Regions from separate parts of the Sedimentibacter sp. MB31-C6 genome, predicted to be linked through region 1. Evidence: riboswitches for the same ligand, from Rfam matches in the RefSeq annotation. Region 1 holds a riboswitch; each other region holds the start of a gene.
The links. Region 1 has a riboswitch for cobalamin ahead of cobT (nicotinate-nucleotide--dimethylbenzimidazole phosphoribosyltransferase). Riboswitches for the same ligand answer to the same signal wherever they lie in the genome.
Positions count from the first base shown of each region.

Region 2: another riboswitch for cobalamin. It lies ahead of U8307_RS04465 (sirohydrochlorin cobaltochelatase); the one in region 1 lies ahead of cobT (nicotinate-nucleotide--dimethylbenzimidazole phosphoribosyltransferase).
Region 3: another riboswitch for cobalamin. It lies ahead of cbiD (cobalt-precorrin-5B (C(1))-methyltransferase CbiD); the one in region 1 lies ahead of cobT (nicotinate-nucleotide--dimethylbenzimidazole phosphoribosyltransferase).

Region 1 is NZ_CP142396.1:1,913,176-1,919,935, reverse strand. It holds gene U8307_RS09205 (BsuPI-related putative proteinase inhibitor) at 1-619, opposite strand, end outside; gene U8307_RS09200 (hypothetical protein) at 764-961, opposite strand; gene U8307_RS09195 (MerR family transcriptional regulator) at 1,129-1,887, opposite strand; gene U8307_RS09190 (dicarboxylate/amino acid:cation symporter) at 2,280-3,443, shown strand; gene U8307_RS09185 (B3/B4 domain-containing protein) at 3,890-4,597, opposite strand; gene cobT (nicotinate-nucleotide--dimethylbenzimidazole phosphoribosyltransferase) at 4,671-5,783, opposite strand; cobalamin riboswitch at 6,013-6,188, opposite strand; gene U8307_RS09175 (SHOCT domain-containing protein) at 6,261-6,494, opposite strand.
Region 2 is NZ_CP142396.1:909,071-915,830, forward strand. It holds gene U8307_RS04440 (ABC-F family ATP-binding cassette domain-containing protein) at 1-753, opposite strand, end outside; gene U8307_RS04445 (RDD family protein) at 912-2,003, opposite strand; gene U8307_RS04450 (ABC transporter permease) at 2,229-3,827, opposite strand; gene U8307_RS04455 (ABC transporter ATP-binding protein) at 3,829-4,728, opposite strand; gene U8307_RS04460 (TetR/AcrR family transcriptional regulator) at 4,744-5,367, opposite strand; cobalamin riboswitch at 5,512-5,691, shown strand; gene U8307_RS04465 (sirohydrochlorin cobaltochelatase) at 5,824-6,726, shown strand.
Region 3 is NZ_CP142396.1:1,497,136-1,503,895, reverse strand. It holds gene U8307_RS07185 (cobyrinate a,c-diamide synthase) at 1-569, opposite strand, end outside; gene cbiE (precorrin-6y C5,15-methyltransferase (decarboxylating) subunit CbiE) at 566-1,786, opposite strand; gene cobK (precorrin-6A reductase) at 1,783-2,526, opposite strand; gene cobM (precorrin-4 C(11)-methyltransferase) at 2,526-3,281, opposite strand; gene cbiD (cobalt-precorrin-5B (C(1))-methyltransferase CbiD) at 3,297-4,382, opposite strand; cobalamin riboswitch at 4,534-4,705, opposite strand; gene spoIIID (sporulation transcriptional regulator SpoIIID) at 5,010-5,285, opposite strand; gene U8307_RS07155 (M23 family metallopeptidase) at 5,362-6,075, opposite strand; gene spoIID (stage II sporulation protein D) at 6,211-6,760, shown strand, end outside.

The DNA.
Region 1 (6,760 bases):
TATCATCTTGTAGTTCATAATTACCTTTAGTTTCATATCTGCCTTCAGCTATTGGTTGAGCATCTAAATTTAATTCTTTTTCAATTGCTTTAGATGTATTATTAATCAATACAGCTAATTCACCATATGTTACATTTGTTTTTGGATCAAAGATTCTTCCTTCTTTGCCTTTTGCTATATTATACATATAAGCAACGTATATACCATTTTGATATCTAATGTCTATATCACTTGTGTCTGAATAAATTAACATTTTTATTATTGGAATTTTATCTAAGTCCTTGCCTGTTTTTTCAGCCCAAATTTTAGTAAGCTCATAAACTATTGTCTCTCTAGACATTGATTCCCGTGTATTTTCATAATCCTTGTCAATTGTTAATTTAATAACCTTTTTAAAGTCTCCTACAGATATTGAATCATTTAGATTTTTACCCTTAAATATTTCATCTACTTCGAATTTTTTTGATAATTGTTCTAGATAAGTTTCAGACCAATGTACAACATCTATATCCTGTGCTAATATAGGAACTGCCCTTATATCCTGTGCATATGTTGGAACAGCTAATAATGAACTTAACGAAATCGTTAATATAGTATTTCTAATTAGTTTATTTTTCATAGCGACATCACCTTTCCTCTTTAATAAAAGTTCTTAATTATTAAGACGAATTATGATGCAAAATGTTCCTTAAAATATATAGTCCTCCTCTGACCTACAAATCAATCGACACTTTATTTAGATGTTTATAGCTCAGCAATTATATTAGCATATTCTAGGTAACATATTACCCTCTAATGGTCCAATTATTCTTTTTCCTCCAATAAGTGTTTCCATGAATACTATGGATTGAATACCACCTTTAACAAAACTCCCAATTATTGCTGAGTCTTCGCAACCTTCACATTGCGCAACTTCTTTTAATATATTTTTAGACTCATTTTTATCAACTACTAATATCAATATGATTCTCTAAATTATATGCGAAAAAGTTATTCATTATTATAAAAATATGAAGATAGAGATTGTATCTATTATGAAGAATTAAAGACAGTCCCCAATTTCACAATTAGAAAAATGAGGACTGTCTTTAATTTTAGTTTCTTTCTATTTTACCTTGTTTTCGATAACTATATACCTGTATAAATTTTGACTGCATCTCTTAAAAAAACAGTAGCGCCTGATACCGCTTTATCATAATAAGCAGAAAACCTTTCATCATCAACATACATTTGAACAACTCCAACATGAGCTTCTTTTGTATAATCGTCCCAAAAGTATGATAGCCATCTACGATGCATATCTGCTGTTTTTTGTGCAAGTTCACCAGCAGGGTCACCTGTTTCTACTGCCGCCTTCAAGGTTTTAAGTATGTCGTTTCCTAATTTTTCTATTTCATCATATTGTTCTTTTGTCATGTTTTTGAACTTAGTATTAGATTTTTCAACCTGCTTAACGCCGTATTTTTCACGTGTTTCCTTACCATATTTTTTCTCATTTTCATCAAGTAAATTTTGCTTAAAGCCTTCAAATTTTTCTTTATCAGACATAATATTTCCTCCTTCTTTCATAGATATGGTTTTTTCAACATTTTGAATTATTAAATCAAGCTTTTTTCTTTTATCTAAGAGTTTTTCATGATGTCCCTTCAATACTGTTACAGCATCATAACCAGGTGATTCTAATATTTTTTTTATAATTTCCAATTTTACATCAAGTTCACGATAAAACATAATTTGCTGGAGTCTATCAACCTCCATTTGTCCGTAAATTCTATACCCTGATGAATTAATTCTTGCAGGCTTAAGAATCCCAATTTCATCATAATACCTCAAAGTTCTTGTACTTATACCTGCTAAACCACTTAACTTTTGTACTGTATATTCCAAATCTTCACCTCCTGACAAGATAATTGTACACCTTGACGTTACGTCAATGTCAATAGGGATTTTTAAAGATTTAATCCACTTGATAGAAGCAACCCTGAAACTGTTAAACTAGCTCCCATCATAAAAATAGATGCTGTTATCATTAAACTGAATAAAGTCAATATTTATTAAAAATTATATGAACTTATTGTTATATTATTGTCAAATTTAACATTTTAAATGCAAACCTAAAATGAATTTGCTTGCAATTCTTAGCAAATTGTATTGACATACTTGTTAAATAATGATACAATGTGCATGCGAATTGTAAGCAATACATACGAAGTGTATTCAAAACGGATACATCTGCATGTATCCGTTAGGCACTCAAATTAAAATTGAGGAGATTAAACATGACAGAGAAAAATTTCAAATTAGGTCTTATACCAAAGATTATCCTTGGTATCATCTTTGGTATAATTCTAGGAAGCTTTGCACCAGTGTGGCTTGACAGAATATTTGTAACTTTCACTTCTATATTTGGTAACTTTTTAAACTTTATCATTCCTTTGATTATTTTAGGATTTGTAACAGCTGGTATTGCTGAATTAGGTACCGGCGCAGGCAAACTTTTGGGGATCACAGTTGGATTGGCTTATTGCTTTACACTTATTTCAGGATTCTCAGCATATTTTATTGGCATAAGTTTTCTACCTTCTATAATAACTGCTGAATCAGCAAGCAGTATAGCTGAAGCCGCAGCAGGCCTAGAGCCTTTCTTCATAGTTGAAATGCCCGCTGTAATGCAAGTAATGACAGCGTTGTTAATGGCATTTATATTAGGCTTAGGAATTTCAGTAACTAAAAGCGCACCTCTTAGAAAAGCTGCAGAGGATTTTCAAGCAATAATTTCTAAAGTAATAGAAAGCATTATTATACCTTTACTTCCATTATATATAGTTGGCGTATTCGTAAACATGACATACACAGGCCAAGTAGCAACAGTTTTTTCAGTTTTCTGGAAAGTATTCTTAATTGTTATTGCAATGCATATGATAATGATTTTTATTCAATTCATAGTTAGTTGTACTATAAGCAAGAAAAATATTTTCAAATGTTTAAAAATTCAGATTACTGGTTATGTAACTGCATTAGGAACACAATCTTCTGCTGCTACTATCCCTGTTAACATAAACTGCTCTGAAAAAATGGGCATTTCAAAAGGCATAAGAGAATTTGTTGTTCCATTATGTGCAACTGTTCACTTATCAGGAAGTACTATTACATTAACTACATGTGCATTAGCTGTAATGATGTTAAACGGTTTACCTATAACATTGGGTGCTTTTGCTGGATTTATCGCAATGTTGGGCATCACTATGGTTGCTGCCCCTGGAGTACCTGGCGGTGCTGTAATGGCAGCTTTAGGAGTTTTAGAAGTAGTTCTAGGATTTACAGAACCAATGCTTGCATTGATGATTGCATTGTACATTGCACAAGATAGTTTTGGAACAGCATGTAATGTATCAGGAGATCAAGCAATTGCTATGATTGTTGACACAATTCAGGAAAAGTGAATAAGTAATAAATAGAAAGCTAATTAATTTTTAAAAAGATGCATCAGTAAAATTAAATATACTGATGCATCTTTTATATTCTTTTTACCTCTAAATATGAGGGGATTTTTTTTTATATTGTAAAACCATAATCTTTCCAACCTTTAGATTTATTATAATTATAATAAAATATCATCTTTTATTATTAATTTCAAGGTGCGCTATAAGAAATATTAAATTTTATAAACAATCAAGATAGCACTTATTAAAAAGGCTCCGTCATATGAACGGAGCCTTTTTTAATTAATCTTATTCAATACTACAAATATTCTTTTTTAATTGCGTTCATAATTTTTAAGTGGATCTTTTCCAATATTATAAAAATCCCCTCACATAAACTTAATTGTCATCTTTTCAATTGCATTTAAAGGAATTCTCAATTCTCATAAACCTTTGCCCTCTTATAATTAATCGATTGAAACTTTATTATTATTAATATCTAGAATCGAAATTCTATTTGTTCCTCCAAGATTGTCTTTAACTAATCTTGCTAAATCATTTAAAGCATTCTCAAACTCTTTTAATCTTTTTTCATCAACTAACTCAATACACAAAAATGCATTTCTTGTATTTTCAGTAAGCATTGTTCTTACTGATTCTCGCCAATTCCAGCATCTACAAATAGCACCTTCATTGTCTTTATATACCATTTCGCCTTCATATGGAGGTGCATTTTCATCACTTCCTAATGTAACAAAGTTCTCTCCTCCAACTGCCTTTGTTAATCTTATATCTCCAACAAAAGTATCAATATCCTCTCCACCACAAGGCAATGCATATTTTAATGAAATAGAATTATAAATATCAACCAACGGATTAATAGTACCTATATGATTTCCATTATAAACTCGTTTTAATAATGCTTCAATTGACGATCTTGCGCCTTTCTTTGTTTTAAACTTTTGAAAAGCTTCCCTCCATACTTTTATAACTTCGTTATTGCTAAAATTAGAATCTTGTAAATAATTTAACGCTTCTTTCTCTGACGTTGAAAGCATGTCATTATATTGTTCTTTATCATTTATAGAATTATCTATACCATGACAAATAACAACTCCAATTTTTGCATTAGGGAATAAGTCCCAAAAATCATCCTCAATAATAAAATTTTTCATCAAGTACCTCCTCACTTATAAAGGTATATTATCATAATGCAAAATTTAATTCAAATTATAAAAAACTAATTTTCTAAAAATCTCCTGTCGTTACTCCTGAATCTTCAAAAGTAGCCATTTCATCTGCAATTTTCAATGCTACATCAACCACTGGAAACATTAGTGCTGCCCCTGTACCTTCTCCTAATCTCATGTTTAATAACAATCTTGGCTCTAGTCCCATATATTTCAAAGCTTTTAATTGACCTTTTTCTTCTGAGGTATGGGAAGCTATCAAATATTCAACAACAATAGGATTAAGTCTTGTTGCAACAAGAGCAGCAGCAACAGATATAATTCCATCTAATATTGTTGGTACATTTTGATAAGCTGCTTCTAAAATTGCACCTACCATTGCAGCAATTTCTAATCCACCTATTTTAGTCAAAACATCTATTGGGTCATTATGATTAGGTTTATTAATCTTAATTGCTTTTTTTATTATCTCACATTTATGTTTTAGAGCATCCTTCTTTAACCCAGTTCCACTACCTGTAGCTTCTTCAACACTACAGCCTGTAAATACAGTGATTAAAGCTGCACTTGGAGTAGTATTTCCAATTCCAACTTCTCCTATTGCTAAAATATTTATTCCAGATTCTATTGCATCAGAAGCAACTTTAGCACCTGTTAATAGACTTCTAAGCGCCTCTTCTCTTGTCATAGCAGAACCTTCAGCAATATTATCTGTCCCATTTTTTATACGATTAACCATAAGTTCAGATGGATAAATAGAACAAGCCATACCTATATCACTACATATTAATTTTGCACCTGCATGATTAGCTAATACGTTAATCCCTCCTACTCCACTCAAATAACTATTAAACAATTGAGCTGTTAATTCTTGTGAAGCTGCACTAACCCCTTCTTTTACAACGCCATGGTCTCCTGCCATTAATAGAACTGCTTTTCCCTTAATTTCAGGATATGCAGTACGTTGTATCCCTGCTAGCTGAACAGCAAGATCCTCTAACACACCTAGACTTCTAATTGGTTTAATCTTGGCATCAAGCCTTTCCTGCATTTTTTTTGCTGATTCTAAATCAGGTCTTTTAATTCCTTTAACAATGTCATTTAAGATCAACTCTAGTTCTCTTTCACTTTTACTTTTGATGTTTAAATTTTTGCAAAATCCTTTGTTCATTCTATAATTCCTCCCATATTATATAATTTTGTTATAAAAGAGTTGCTTCATAACGCCGCTAGGGGAGACATAGTTCACCCTTAACGACAAGGACGTTCCGCCCTTTGCAATAACCTCGTTTTTATTATATAGGAAAGGAGAACTTTCCTATATAATAAAAAAAGTCCCGCCATAATAAAAAATATTATGGTCGGGACTTTACCGTCATCACCGATGCTTTCAGTAATTGAAAGACTTCTCTTCCTAGGCAGGTCTCCTGACTCAGACTCAAATGTTCTAACACTCCTTCCCAGCATGCGGCCAGTGGCTATAGTATAGAACTCATCTTTACAGTGTTGGGTACGTACCGGACTCCCACCGGTTTCCCTATTCTCCTTAATGGGCACCTAAGATATAAAGTATATTTAATTAATTTCATTTTAATATAAAATTTGCCTTAAGTCAAATGACATTAGATTTTGATACAAAGAAATTATATTATTTTTTTAGTTGTAATTTTTTTTGATTATATTCTTCTTCTGTTATTTCCCCTTTGGCATATCTTTCATTTAAAATATTTAGAGCATTATTATTCAAGTGACCATTAGTTTTAGATGAAAAATGTAGATAATTAAAAAGAGCTACAATTCCTAATACAGTTATTATAACTACACCTATCATCATGAACCAGCCCCAGCCATAACCCATCATTCCATATCCATATCCCATCATAATATTACCTCCATTTGATTATTGTATTTAACTTAATATCAATTCTTTAATATAAAAAGGCTCTTGATAAATAATATTATTATCAAGAGCCTTCTTAATAAAAATGTACTGATATCGAACTAATTCAGTTTATATTATTTATCTTCTAAACCATTGCACCAGCCATTTTTCTACATTCATCTGAACACATACAGCAAGTGTTGATTTACGGGACGGTTCTACGGTGATTTACGGGACGGTTCTATTTGATTGATGTAAAATATAAA
Region 2 (6,760 bases), 1.0 Mb from region 1:
AAATCGTTGTATTCTGCCTTTAGCTTTAGTACTCCTAGCCCTAGCGCCTCTTTGCATCCATGCCAGTTCCTTCTTAAATAAGCTTTGTCTTTTCCTGTCAGTACTAATTTCACTTTCCTCTCGAAGTGACTTTAACTCTAAAAATTTAGAATAATTCCCTTGGTACGAATATAAATCTCCTTTATCAAGTTCAACTATTCTGTTAGTAACTCTATCTAAAAAATATCTATCATGTGTTACCATGATTATAGAACCTGTAAATTTTATTAAATAGTTTTCCAACCAAATTATCATATCATTATCTAAATGATTAGTAGGTTCATCAAGTACTAACAATTCACATGGATTAACTAAAGCACTTGCAATTGCAACTCTTTTCCTTTGACCAACAGATAATAAATTTACATCCTTATCAAATTCGGTTATGCCTAATTTATTTAAAATTGTTTTAGCCTCATACTCCATTAACTCTTTAGTTTCCGAACTTGCGTTAATAAATATTTGCTCTAGTACCGTTGTCTCATCAAAAACAGGAGTCTGTGGTAAATAGCATATTCTGTCACCTTGTCGTTTTATAATATCTCCACTATCTGGCTCCTCTAATTGAGCAATTATTTTTAACAGTGTAGACTTCCCTGTTCCATTAACTCCAACTATACCTACTTTTTCACCTTCATTTAAATATAAATCAACATTATATAGTAATTTTTTTTCTCCGTAATTTTTGCTTATTTTGTCTAAAGTTAAAATCATATTTTGTTTACCTTTCAAATAATTATAAATTATTTCTTTATCAAATTATCTAAGATCCCCACCTTTATAAGTGGGATAGAATCCCCCTCTGAAGCCCCGATTTTCAGCTTTAGCTGAACGAGTTCACTGATTCCCAACTCAACAACTGCAATTAAAAATCAGTACTGTAGCTTATTAATTGAATAATCCAATTTGAAATAATTTTCTTCTAAATTTTTATCAGGAAATAAATAACCATCATAAGTATTTATATAACCTGTATAAATAACATTACAGATAAATTCAATATTGGCTTCAATAAATTCAAAATTCTTTAATTTATTATTAATGATATTATCTATAATATTTCTATTAACTTTTGAAAATAAACTAACCTCATCTTGAGCACCGGCAAAGGAGAGTGAAGCTAAAATCATTTGATTGTCATAAGAACTAATCCAATCCTCATTATTTTTTAGTTCAATTATAAAGGCAACACCTGTAACATCTCCATTTTCAATAGTGTAGTTGTACTCAGGCATATCAGAATAACCTAATTCAATATATGTTGTTCCATCAAGTGCCTTTTCCATCCATTGTCCGCTTTTGTCTAAATATTTATTACCAAAATCTATATCATATAAATCAGCATAGTAATTATAATTCTCCACAAATTCTGTTACAGTAAGGTCCCCTCGATTAGGAGGAAGCTTCTGTGCAGATATTGCAGTAAATAAAACTGCAATAATGGCTACATGCGCTGCAACGAAAAGCAAACCTTGATACCACTTTTTATCTTTCTTGATATAAGATATCTGTTTATCCCATGGTTGTATTTCATTATCACTACATAACTCATAACTCTTCCAAAGTCGAATAATATGATAGATTGGAATATTGTATCCCATTCCAACACCGAATACTTCCCATGTCCGTTTTAATCCTTCGATATAAGAAAGTCGTCTACCTTCAGAAGTATTAATTACAAGCCCGAATATTGCTTTTCCTGGAGTTGTTCTGAATAAAGGGAGACAAAGTGGCTCTAATAGTAACATAATACCAAGTGATATAAATCCATCAAATATATGTCCTATATTGCTTCTATTCAACAAATTAACATTGAACATAAAGATAAGAAAAATTGACCAAAACATATTATAAATAGAAATATCAAGCATTCTTGCCAAATACCTTCGCCACGGATAAAATGCTTGAGGAACCCCAATACCATGTTCCATTCCAGACAATGTTTCAATTTCTTTTATTGTCATACAGCTCCCCCTTAATATTATTACTATCATTATAAACCATATTCTATATTTTTAGCAAGTCACATTAAAGTTTGAAAACATAAAAAATACCTCCAAGTAGACAATCTGAATTAATTAATTAGACTGTCTGCTTTGGAAGTATCATATCAAAAGGATAGTTCTCAAGTATTTAATCAAAGTTGTAACCATACTATCATAATGAAATAATCACTTTATAACCTAATTTTATCCAATACTTCGACGTCTGAATCCAATAAACCCTAACCATGTAAGCGCAGCTGCAATAACAGTCAACACAATAAGCGGCACAAATGCAAGTTCCTGAATGGGGATACTGTAATGGGCATAGGCGAAGGGCGTCCATTGCATTGCGGACCATCCTACGATTCCAACCTCCCAAAGCATCTCAATGAAAATAAACACGCCCAATATGAGCCAATTTAGAACAAACGCAATACGAGGTAGCCAGCCATAAAGGAGGGCAGCGATACCGATAATTGTCCAGACAGAAGGAATTTTTGAAAGGCTCATAAATAACACGCGAATAAAATGACTATACTCTCCTGAAACAATGCTCCATCCCAAGCCAGAAGCCAAACCGAGAGTAATAAGTATCAACACGCTGCCTGCAAAGGCAACTGTTAAATAGCTTCCCATCCACTTAAATCTACTCACAGGTCTTGACAATATTATTTCGGCATAATGCTCCTTTTCTTCCTGACGCATACTTTGTACCGCCGTAATAGCAAAAACAGATAAACCGCCCATTAATCCCAGAATATAGATTAAAATAGCAATGAAACCTTCCTGATTACCTAACTTTACTATTGCAGATGCCCAAGAAGTATCCATATGAGCGAACGAAGAACTGATGGCTTCAGATATATTAGGCGTACCCATACCCATAATTCCTCCAAGCCAAGCCATACCGATTGCCCAGACCAGAATACTGCCTTTTTGCTGCTGCCAGACCAAGGCTATGGGAGAATTGAAACGATGGGATGCATTAGCTGAACCTTCTTTTTGCAGAATAAGTCCAGCACCCATATCACGGCGAACAAGCAGCATATAAGAAAGTATCATAGGTAGAGCAGCGAGTACAATAAAAATCAACAACTTCCATGCATGATTTCCCCCAAATGGGAGAGTGATACGAAACCATGATTCAGGAGCAAGCCATACCCAGCTAGTACTGCCACCACCCATATTATTTATAACCATGGCAACCATAGTTACTAGATATGCGCCAAACACGACACCTCTTGCGCTACCGCTGTGTTCAAAAATCTGTGCACATAATCCTCCAACCCCAGCAAAGATACAACCGGAAGCGGCAAGAGTCAAGCCGGCCAACAATGAACCGCTCCCTGCTAACCCAATTCCCTTCAAGAACACAGCCGTCAATAAGCCTGCCATCAAACTTCCACCACAGGAAAGAATCAGGGCTGCCGTCAGATTAGCGTATCTTCCTACTGGTCTTCCAAGTAGTAATTCATTTCTTCCTGATGTTTCTTCTGTACGAGTATGACGAATCATAGTAATTGCCGCTCCGAACATAACTGTTATGGAAGCCTGCAGCATGCCCCTCCACAGGATAGCGCCTTCTATGCTTAACGGTACAACAGGCCCAAGAATAGCAGAAGTAAGAGGGCTTGCGGACAGCTCAGTAATAAACATCTGCCAATCAGGCATTGTTTTCACAAAAGATACCTGCCCGTAAATCACTGCTAACGCAAGCAATATCCATATAGGCAGTATGATTCTATCTCGACGTAGATAAAGCTTAAACAGCTTGCCTGTACCAGCAAAATGATTTTTTTTCATACTAGTTCGTCTCCTTTCTCTCAAGCGTATCTCCGTAGTGACGTATGAATAATTCTTCAAGTGTTGGAGGTTCCGCCATAAGCGACTTAATACCCATTAGTGCAAGAGTACCCATCACAGATGCCATTGCATTTGCATCCACTGAAAAACGCCACTTCTCTTCCTTTTGTAATACATCATGAACCCCATGTAATTGATTGAGGTTTGTAGGCTTGGCAAGCTCAACAGTTAGAGTTGTGCGTGTTAAATGTCGCAGTTCTTCAAGGGTGCCGGATTCAACAATTTTTCCCTGTCGAATTATTCCAACTCGATCGCAAAGTGCCTCTACCTCAGCAAGAATATGACTGGATAGAAAAACGGTTTTTCCTTGTTTCTTTACTTCGAAGATACATTCCTGAAAAATCTGCTCCATTAATGGATCAAGGCCGCTAGTAGGCTCATCTAAAATCAAAAGCTCCGCATCGGAAGCAAAAGCAGAGATTAGCGCTACCTTCTGGCGATTTCCTTTGGAATAACTCCGACATTTTTTCTTAGGGTCAAGCTGGAACCTGTCTAACAATTCCTTGCGACGAGAGGGATTAATTTTACTATGCAAGCTACCTAAGAAATCTATTACCTCACCACCGGTTAAGTTAGGCCATAAAGTCACATCTCCAGGCACATATACAAGCCGCTTATGAAGAGCAACAGCATTCTCCCAAGGATCACCCCCAAGAAGTTTCGCTTCTCCACCATTCTTGCGAAGCATTCCTAAAAGGATACGAATTGTTGTTGATTTTCCTGCTCCATTGGGACCAATAAAACCATACACTTCTCCTTGTTTTACAGTTAAATCGACTCCCTGTAAGGCCTTATGTTTCCCATAGAACTTAATAAGTTTTGTTGTTTCAATTACGTTCATCATAATACCCTCCAATTACTTATAATAAGCTTTTCGTAACTCGTTAAGATAACCGTCAAAATCAGTACGGATTTTTTCAAAGTTAAACTCCACGATATCCAAACTTTTAAATTGATCCAATATTTGACTTGCATATCCACCTACAGCCCAAAAAATCAACTGCTTTGCCTTGTTTATGTCCAACTCACTTCGGAAACGCGACACATCTATATCACCATAAAATCGTTCAAGACTATTGTTTTCAACCATTTTACGTCTTTCTTTTAATTCATTTTTTACCGCAACAGAATCCGTAAAAACAGCCACTCTAATAAAATCAAAAATCCATGGATATTTTTGCATCACTTGAATTTTAAGTAAACATGTCTGCCTCAAACGTTCAAAAATATCCTTTTCATGCACATCGATTTTGTCAAAATACTCACGGTTCAAAATATCCAAACAATAATCATATAGAAAAAGAAAAAAATCTTTTTTATTGTTAACATAGTGAAACATCAACGGTTTTGAGATGCCAGATTCTTTTGCAATAACATTCGTCGAAGCATCATCAAAACCTTTATTGGCAAACTCCCTAAACGCCGCATTCATAATTGCATTTCGTCTTTCTAGCTCTAAATTTAAAAACTTTGAAAACATAGTATCACCTACTTATAGTCGTTTTATTAATATGCAATTTACCTGTTAGGTCAATACAGTTATTATAGCACCGTTTACCTAATAGGTCAATAAAAATATAATTGTTGACACAAAAAATTTCTTGTGCTATATTGATATCAATTGAATATTAAAAACATTTAAGGTGCTTTTTAAAAAGATAATAGGGAAACTGGTTAAAATCCAGTGCGAACCCATCACTGTAAGCAGAGACGACGTCTAAATAAGCCACTGAAAGAAATTTTGGGAAGGCAAGACGAAGAATGAACTGCAAGCCAGGAAACCTGCCTTAAATAAGAAAAATATGTAGGGGATTGTACATGTTTTATTTTTAAAACGTCTTAGTTTAATGGGAGCTAATTAGTTTAATACTAATTAGCTCTTTTAATTTGCTCTCAGGGCAAATATAAAAAATTATAATATACGAGGAGAAGGAAAATGAAAAAAATTATCGTACTAATTACTACCGTATTAGCGGTACTATCTCTAGGAGGATGTACTCCTAATGAAAATGTAGAATCTAAAAATACTGTCAATGTAGGTGATCCAGAAAAAAAGGCCATTCTTGTAGTAAGCTTTGGAACAAGCTATAATGATACACGCAAAAAAACTATTGACGCAATTGAAACTGCAATTTCAGATGCATATGATGATTATGAGATACGCCGTGCGTTTACAAGTCAGTTTATTATAGACAAACTTAAGGAACGTGACGAACTTTATATTAATAATGTAGATGAAGCTATGAAAGATTTAGTTGCTGACAACATAGGTACACTTGTGGTCCAACCTACACATGTAATGAATGGTTTCGAATATGAAGAAATGATGACAGAAATTAAACCATATATTGAAAATTTTGATTCAATTGCATTCAGCGATCCTCTGATTACAAGTATGGAAGATTACATAGCAATAGTAGAAGCGTATAAAACAGAAATCGCAACAGATGTACCACAAGACACTGCTTTAGTTCTTATGGGACATGGTACCCACCATTATGCAAATTCAACTTATGCTGCACTTGATTACATATTCAAAGACAAAGGTATGAGTAACGTATTTGTAGGAACTGTTGAAAGCTATCCTGATGTAGACACTGTAATTGCTCATGTAAAAGAAGCTGGTTATACAAAGGTTATTATTGAGCCTCTTATGATTGTCGCAGGAGACCACGCTAATAACGATATGGCTGGAGATGAAGAGGATTCTTGGAAAACAATATTTCAATCAGAAGGATTTGAAGTTGACTGCGTACTTAAAGGATTAGGCGAATATGAGTCAATTCATAAAATATATGTGGATCATGTTGGTAATGCTATAAAAAATCACACAGAATGATACAAATTGTAATCCTAAACGATAATTAAAGATG
Region 3 (6,760 bases), 420 kb from region 1:
CTACTTTCGAGTCTACAGTTTGGTAAATTTGGCATATAGCCATAAACCTTAATATCTGTGTTGGATTCAATAATTTTTTTATAGTATCCATACATTGCATCTGAAACATTATTTAGAATTACTCCTCTAATATTGCTATTCTCTCTAAAACTTTTAAATCCATGGATTATTGCCCCCACCGATGCAGCCATGCTACTGGGATTAATAACAAGTACCACAGGACAATTTAAAGCTGCCGACAGTTCATAGGAGCTGCAGGAAGTATTGGTGCCTATGCCATCATAATAACCCATTACTCCTTCTATAACTGAAACATCTATATTACTGCTACCTTTTCCCATTATGTATCTGCAGTTATTTTCACCAATCATAAATTTATCCAGGTTTCTTGATGGAATTTTAATAATTTTCGAATGGAACATGGGATCAATATAATCAGGTCCCGCTTTAAATGAAGCAACCTTATTACCCCTCAACTGAAACGCTTTTAAAATGGCTGCAGTGATCGTTGTTTTTCCACTGTTGCTACTAATCGCAGAAATCATTATTCTAGGTGCTTTTGATTTCACAGCAGGCCACTTCCTTTTCCACTGATTATAAAAATTGGATTTTGTCCCATCATAAGGTCATAGTTGCCTATTTTTTTAGATTTAGCCACTGAAACATTTACAATTTCAACATCTTTAAACTTATACTTCTCCATACAATTTATCGCTTCATTTAAGCTTTGTAGGGTAATCGTATTAATAACCACATTTACATGAGGATTCTTTTTTAATACGGCATTTATTATGTTATCCATGTTTCCGTTACTTCCTCCTATGAAGCAAGCATCGGGACTCGGAATATTTTCTATTGTCTCGGGCGCTGTACCTTTTATAACTTCTATATTATAGGTTTTAAACTTCTTTATATTTTTCTCTATTAAAGCTGCTGCTTCCTCATCTTTTTCTACAGCATACAATGTTCCATTATATAGCTTTAAAGCTGCTTCAACTGATATAGAACCTGTTCCTGCACCTATATCATAGACTATATAATCACTTTTTAACTTAAGCTTACCAATACTTATAGTTCTCACTTCACTTTTTGTCATAGGTGCTTTTCCTGTAACAAATTCTTCGTCCTTTATTGAGTTATGTGCTTCGTCTATAGATATGAAATCATCATTGTGCACTATCATTACAGAAAGACCTTCAAACTTCATTTCAGCAATTACTTCTGCTCTATCCTCAATTATCCTTTCATTATCATAGGACAAATTTTCTCCAACGCTTACCTTTAAGTGTCCCAATCCTTTGTTTGTAAGAATTTCACATATAATGTTAGGACTAAAATCACTGGAAGTAAGAATAAATGTTTTTTTATTAAAAATAACATTAGATATAATATTAAGATTTCTACCATGAGCGCTAACATATTTAATATCATCCCAAGGCAGATTTAGTCTTGAGGCAAAGTATTGTAGTGAACTTATTGCTGGGATATTTTCAACCTTTACATCATCCTTTTTTTCCAAAAGCTCTGTAACTTTTTTTGAAAGACTATAAAAACCGGAATCTCCGGAAACCAAGACTCCATAATTATTATGTTCTCCTTGACTTATGTATACACATATATCTTCTGCATTTGAGCTTTCGTAAATTGGTTTATTTAAACCTTGAAAATCCTTAAGCATTCTTTTCGCGCCTATTAAGCAATCACATTCTTCTAATATATCTGATGCCTTTTTATGCATATAATCTAAATCGCCAATACCCAACCCTATAATATAAACCTTCTTCATACATTCCCTCTTATTATTTGTTTAAACTCTACAAAGGTGACACCTTCTTCTTCAGGTTTTTTCAATACAAGGCATTTAGAATTTGTTTTAATGCATGACATTACCTTTTCATCAAAGCCTCCTGATGCAGCACTTTCCTTTGTTACAAGGTATTTAGCATCAACAGCATTTATCATTGCAACATTAAGCTCTTCACTGAAGGTACCCTGCATGCAGATGATATTTTTGTTAGAATATCCAAGCTCTATGGCTCTTTTCAGTGAGCTTTCCATGGGAAGAATCCTTATAAAAATCCTTTCCTCATAATTTGAAACTTTTGTGAATTTATCTAAATCCTTGCTCCCCGTAGTAAGCAATATGTTCCCTTCAACATTGTTTAAGTAATTTACTATATCTTCTACTGTGTCATAGTATATGGCACGTTCATTTTCTACAGTTTCTCTTACAATCCTGTAATATTTTAAATTGCAACATTCTGTCGATTCCATAGCATTCTGAGAAACAATTTTTGCAAATGGATGTGTTGCATCAACAACAAAATCAAAATTATATTTTTGAAATAATTCAATCATATGTTCCTTGTTAAGTCTTTCTTGATGAACAGTTACATTATTTAAATCTTTAACAAATTGTTCTCCGTATTCCGTAGCAATATATAAATCAGTTTTTATATTGTAATCATTCAAAAATTCAGCCAGCAAGCGCCCTTCTGTTGTTCCTCCAAAAATACACACATGCATTACTTAATCCCCTCTCTGAACTCATGTGTAAATGTTGGATTATATAATTCACTTCTTTCATAATCATTTCCAAGAAAATTGCCAACCAAAATTAATGCTGTCTTAGTTATATTGTTATCCTTCATAGTTTGATGCAAAGTTTCAATAGTGCATCTGAATATTTTCTCATCAGGCCATGTTGCTTTATAAACAACAGCAACAGGCGTATCTTTTTCATATCCACCTGCAATTAATTCATTTGATAATTCTTCTGTTAATCCAGAACTTAAAAATAAAACCATAGTTGACTTATGTGCTGCAAATGAACGTATGCTTTCTCTTTCAGGAACAGGAGTTCTTCCCTCCATTCGTGTGATAATCACTGATTGGCTCACATTAGGCAATGTATATTCCGCATTCAATGATGCTGCTGCTCCACAAAATGAACTTACACCAGGAACCACATCATACTGAATATTCAGTGACTTTAAAATATCTATTTGCTCTCTTATGGCACCGTAAATACTTGAATCGCCAGTATGAAGTCTAACTGTATTTTTATTTTCTTTCTCAGCCTTCTTTATAACATCTACAACTTCCTCCAAAGTCATATGAGCGCTATTGTGAATTTCCGCTTCTTCTTTTGCATAGTTTAAATGCTCTTTATTGACCAATGAACCGGCATATATTATTACATCTGCGTCACATAAAAGTTTATGTCCCCTCATTGTGATTAAATCTGTTGCACCAGGTCCTGCACCTACAAAATGTACCATTTTAGTCTCCTTACATTAATTTAAGATTCCATGATTATTTGAATAAATAATTAATTTAGTTATAATTCTATTATCCACTCTTTTGTTAATATAAAAGAGTGCTCTTTCACTTATTTTTTGTATTACCTTTTTTAATAAATCCTCCCTTATTAATATTTCCAAAACCTGTTCTGTAGTTACGCTGGATAATATTTCTTCAATAACATGGCTTCCTGCGCCATACAACCCAGCATAGCAAGCGAACATTTCCATTCTGAAATCCCCGGTATGAGAATGGGTATTCATCATGCCTCCGGCCACCTTAATCATCTTGCCTATATGACCCACTACTAATATTTCCTTGTAATTAAGCTCCAGGGCAAAATCCAGAACTTCTCCTAGATAATTGCTATACTTAAGACTGTTTTCCCCGCGTATCCCAAGAGTGCTGTCAATAAAACTTTCTGCATAATTGCCAGGAAAAGCCAATAGTGTATTAAAGCCTCTTTCCTTTATTACCTGCATTTCAACCTTCAAGCTGTCAATTAAAGCTTTCTCGCTCATAGGCTCAACTATTCCTGTCGTTCCAATTATTGATATTCCGCCCACTATGCCCAAATGAGGATTGAAAGTTTTTTTGGCGACCTCTTCACCTTCAGGAGCAGATATAATAATATTAACTCCTCCCCTATAGCCATATTCATTACAAATCCGATGAACATTTTCAGTTATCATTTTTCTTGGCACTGAATTTATTGCAGGTCCACCAACAGGGCAATCTAAACCATTTTGAGTTACACGTCCTACGCCTTTACCTCCATCTATGCGTATTTCACCAGAGTCATCCAGTTCAACATCTGCATATATTAAAATCCCGTCTGTTGAGTCTGGATCATCTCCACTATCTTTCTGAACACAACATCTTACCCCATGTGTATTAAAAGACGGATCCTTAATATCAATTATAAGAATTTCACCTCTTGGCAGCCTCACTGAAACATTCGCCACAGTCTTTCCGGTAAATATCATCAGAGCACCTGCTGTTGCGGCAGCAGCCGCGCAGGTACCGGTAGTAAAGCCGCATTTTAACCTCTTGCCATTTTTAAGTACAAATTTATCCATATTAACCTCAAAAATATTACTATTAAAAATACATATACGCAGTCTCATTCATCAAATTATTTGCATAAAAAAACTTCCGTAATTTACGGAAGTTTAAACAATACTGATATATATCACAATTAAATATTTTAGATAATCCTCCCGAAAATCTACAAACAAGCATATCCTGGCAGGTCTCCTGACTTTCGGATCATCTAACACTCACCTTCCCATGCAAAGCACAGTGGTATGGAGCATTATCACCTTTCACAGTAGCGGGGGCTGTAACAGCTTTTACTGTTTTCCCTATTAAAACAAATGTTACCAAAATATCAATATTCAATTGCCTTAATTATATATTAGAACTTTTGTACTGTCAATAAATTTAAAATTATTTCAGCAATGACTCAAATTTAAATTTATTTCAGCTATGACGAATAAACTTTTACAAATACCATCCAGAATTGTATTTGTAGCTTTCAAGGCCTATCCGCATATAACAAGGAGAATATGTTAAGATAATTTTTTTGTCCCAACACTCCTTTTTGTCTCTATTGATGTTTAATATTTTACCCTGTAAACACTTTACATACAAAAACTAAAAAGGCACTAACATGTTGCAGTTAGTGCCCTTCCTCAAATGGTTAATTACATATTACTTACTTTATCGTGGTCATGTGCTTCTTTATATTTAAGGCGTGTAGCTTTACCTCCCCTAATATGCCTTTCTGATTTGTTTTTAAGTAAAACTTTTTTAACTTCACTTGCAGCAGGAGGGTTCAATTTTGGAAGACGTTCCGTAACATCCTTATGCACTGTACTTTTACTAACGCCGAATTTTTTAGCTGTTTGCCTTACAGTGGATTGAGTACTTATAATATAATCCGCGATCTCCATGGCTCTCCGTTCTATGTAATCTTTCATGTTTAACCCCCTTTGGCATTATCACCGTCTTATTTACATTTTTATGCGTTTATCTGTCCTATTAGAACTTAATTTCTTATTCTCCTGTAATATAATCGAGGGGATTTACATTTTCACCTTCAACTATTAACTCGAAATGAAGATGAGGTCCTTCAGCAGATTCAATACTAACAACTTTTCCTATATTACCTATAATTTGTCCCTTGTCAACAACATCTCCAACTTTAACTTTTGCTGAAGATAAGTTGTTATATAATGTTTTTACATTACTACCATGATCGATAATAATTTCTGTTCCCACAATCTCAGACGTAGTAACTGATTCTACAGTTCCTGCAAATGCAGACTCAATCATTAAAGTATCTTCTGGTTTAATGTCTATTCCTTTATGTACTCTCCATTCACCAATAGCCTCATAATAAACTAAATCATCTACTGTATATTCCATTATTATTTCACCTGCTAATGGCGCTTTGATACTTTTTAAATCTAATTTAGATTCTTCTTCTTCGTCTTCCTCTTCATTGTCATTTTCCTTTTCATAATCTTCCATTATTTCCCGAACATAATCTTCATATGGGTCAACATTGGCGCCAATATCGCCTTCATCAACTTCATTTTCTGCTAAATTGCCTCCTTCGTTTGGATTTGTAGTATACCTCCAAATTAAAGCTGTAGATAATAGCAGGACACATAAAGCTATTATAAAAAAGCTTGTATCCTTATTTTTTAGTCTAATAAAGAAATTTTTCATTCTTTCTTTTGCATTTCTAAATCTATTCTTTTTCATTTGCAACCTCCTGTTTTTACTTCTTTATTATCTTTTGATAGTGTGTCCCATATTTTAAATTTAATACAGGTTGTTCTAAAAAATTTTTTCAATCATAAAATATTAATACAACTTATGACAAAGGGGATAGATTTTATGTTGAACCGCATTATTTTTGCTTTAGTTATTTTTGCTATGTTATTAATAATTCCAAATGTTTCTTTGACTCTACTAGAACAAAAATTTAGTATTACAGCTGAATTAGACAACCCTTCGGAAGCTAATGATGAAGTTATTAAAGAAAATTTAGAAAGTTCAGAAATTGATGAGCCAAATTTAATTAAAGTTTTTAATACAAAAACTAGCGAAGTAATGGTTATAGATTTTGAAGAATATTTAAAAGGTGTAGTTGCCTCTGAAATGCCTGCAGAATTTAATCTTGAAGCACTTAAAGCCCAAGCTGTTACAGCTAGAACTTATTTGTTATACAGGCTTTTAAAATATCCAGATGGCCAACCAGAGCATAAGGATGCATCTATTTGCACTAGTACTCACTGCCAGGTTTGGAACTCTAAAGATGATTTAATTGCTAGCCATCCAGATGGCTGGTTTAATAATTATTGGAATAAAATTGAGGAAGCTGTTAATTCTACAGATGGTCAAATTTTGACATATAAAGGTAAAATAATTGAACCTTTATTTCATT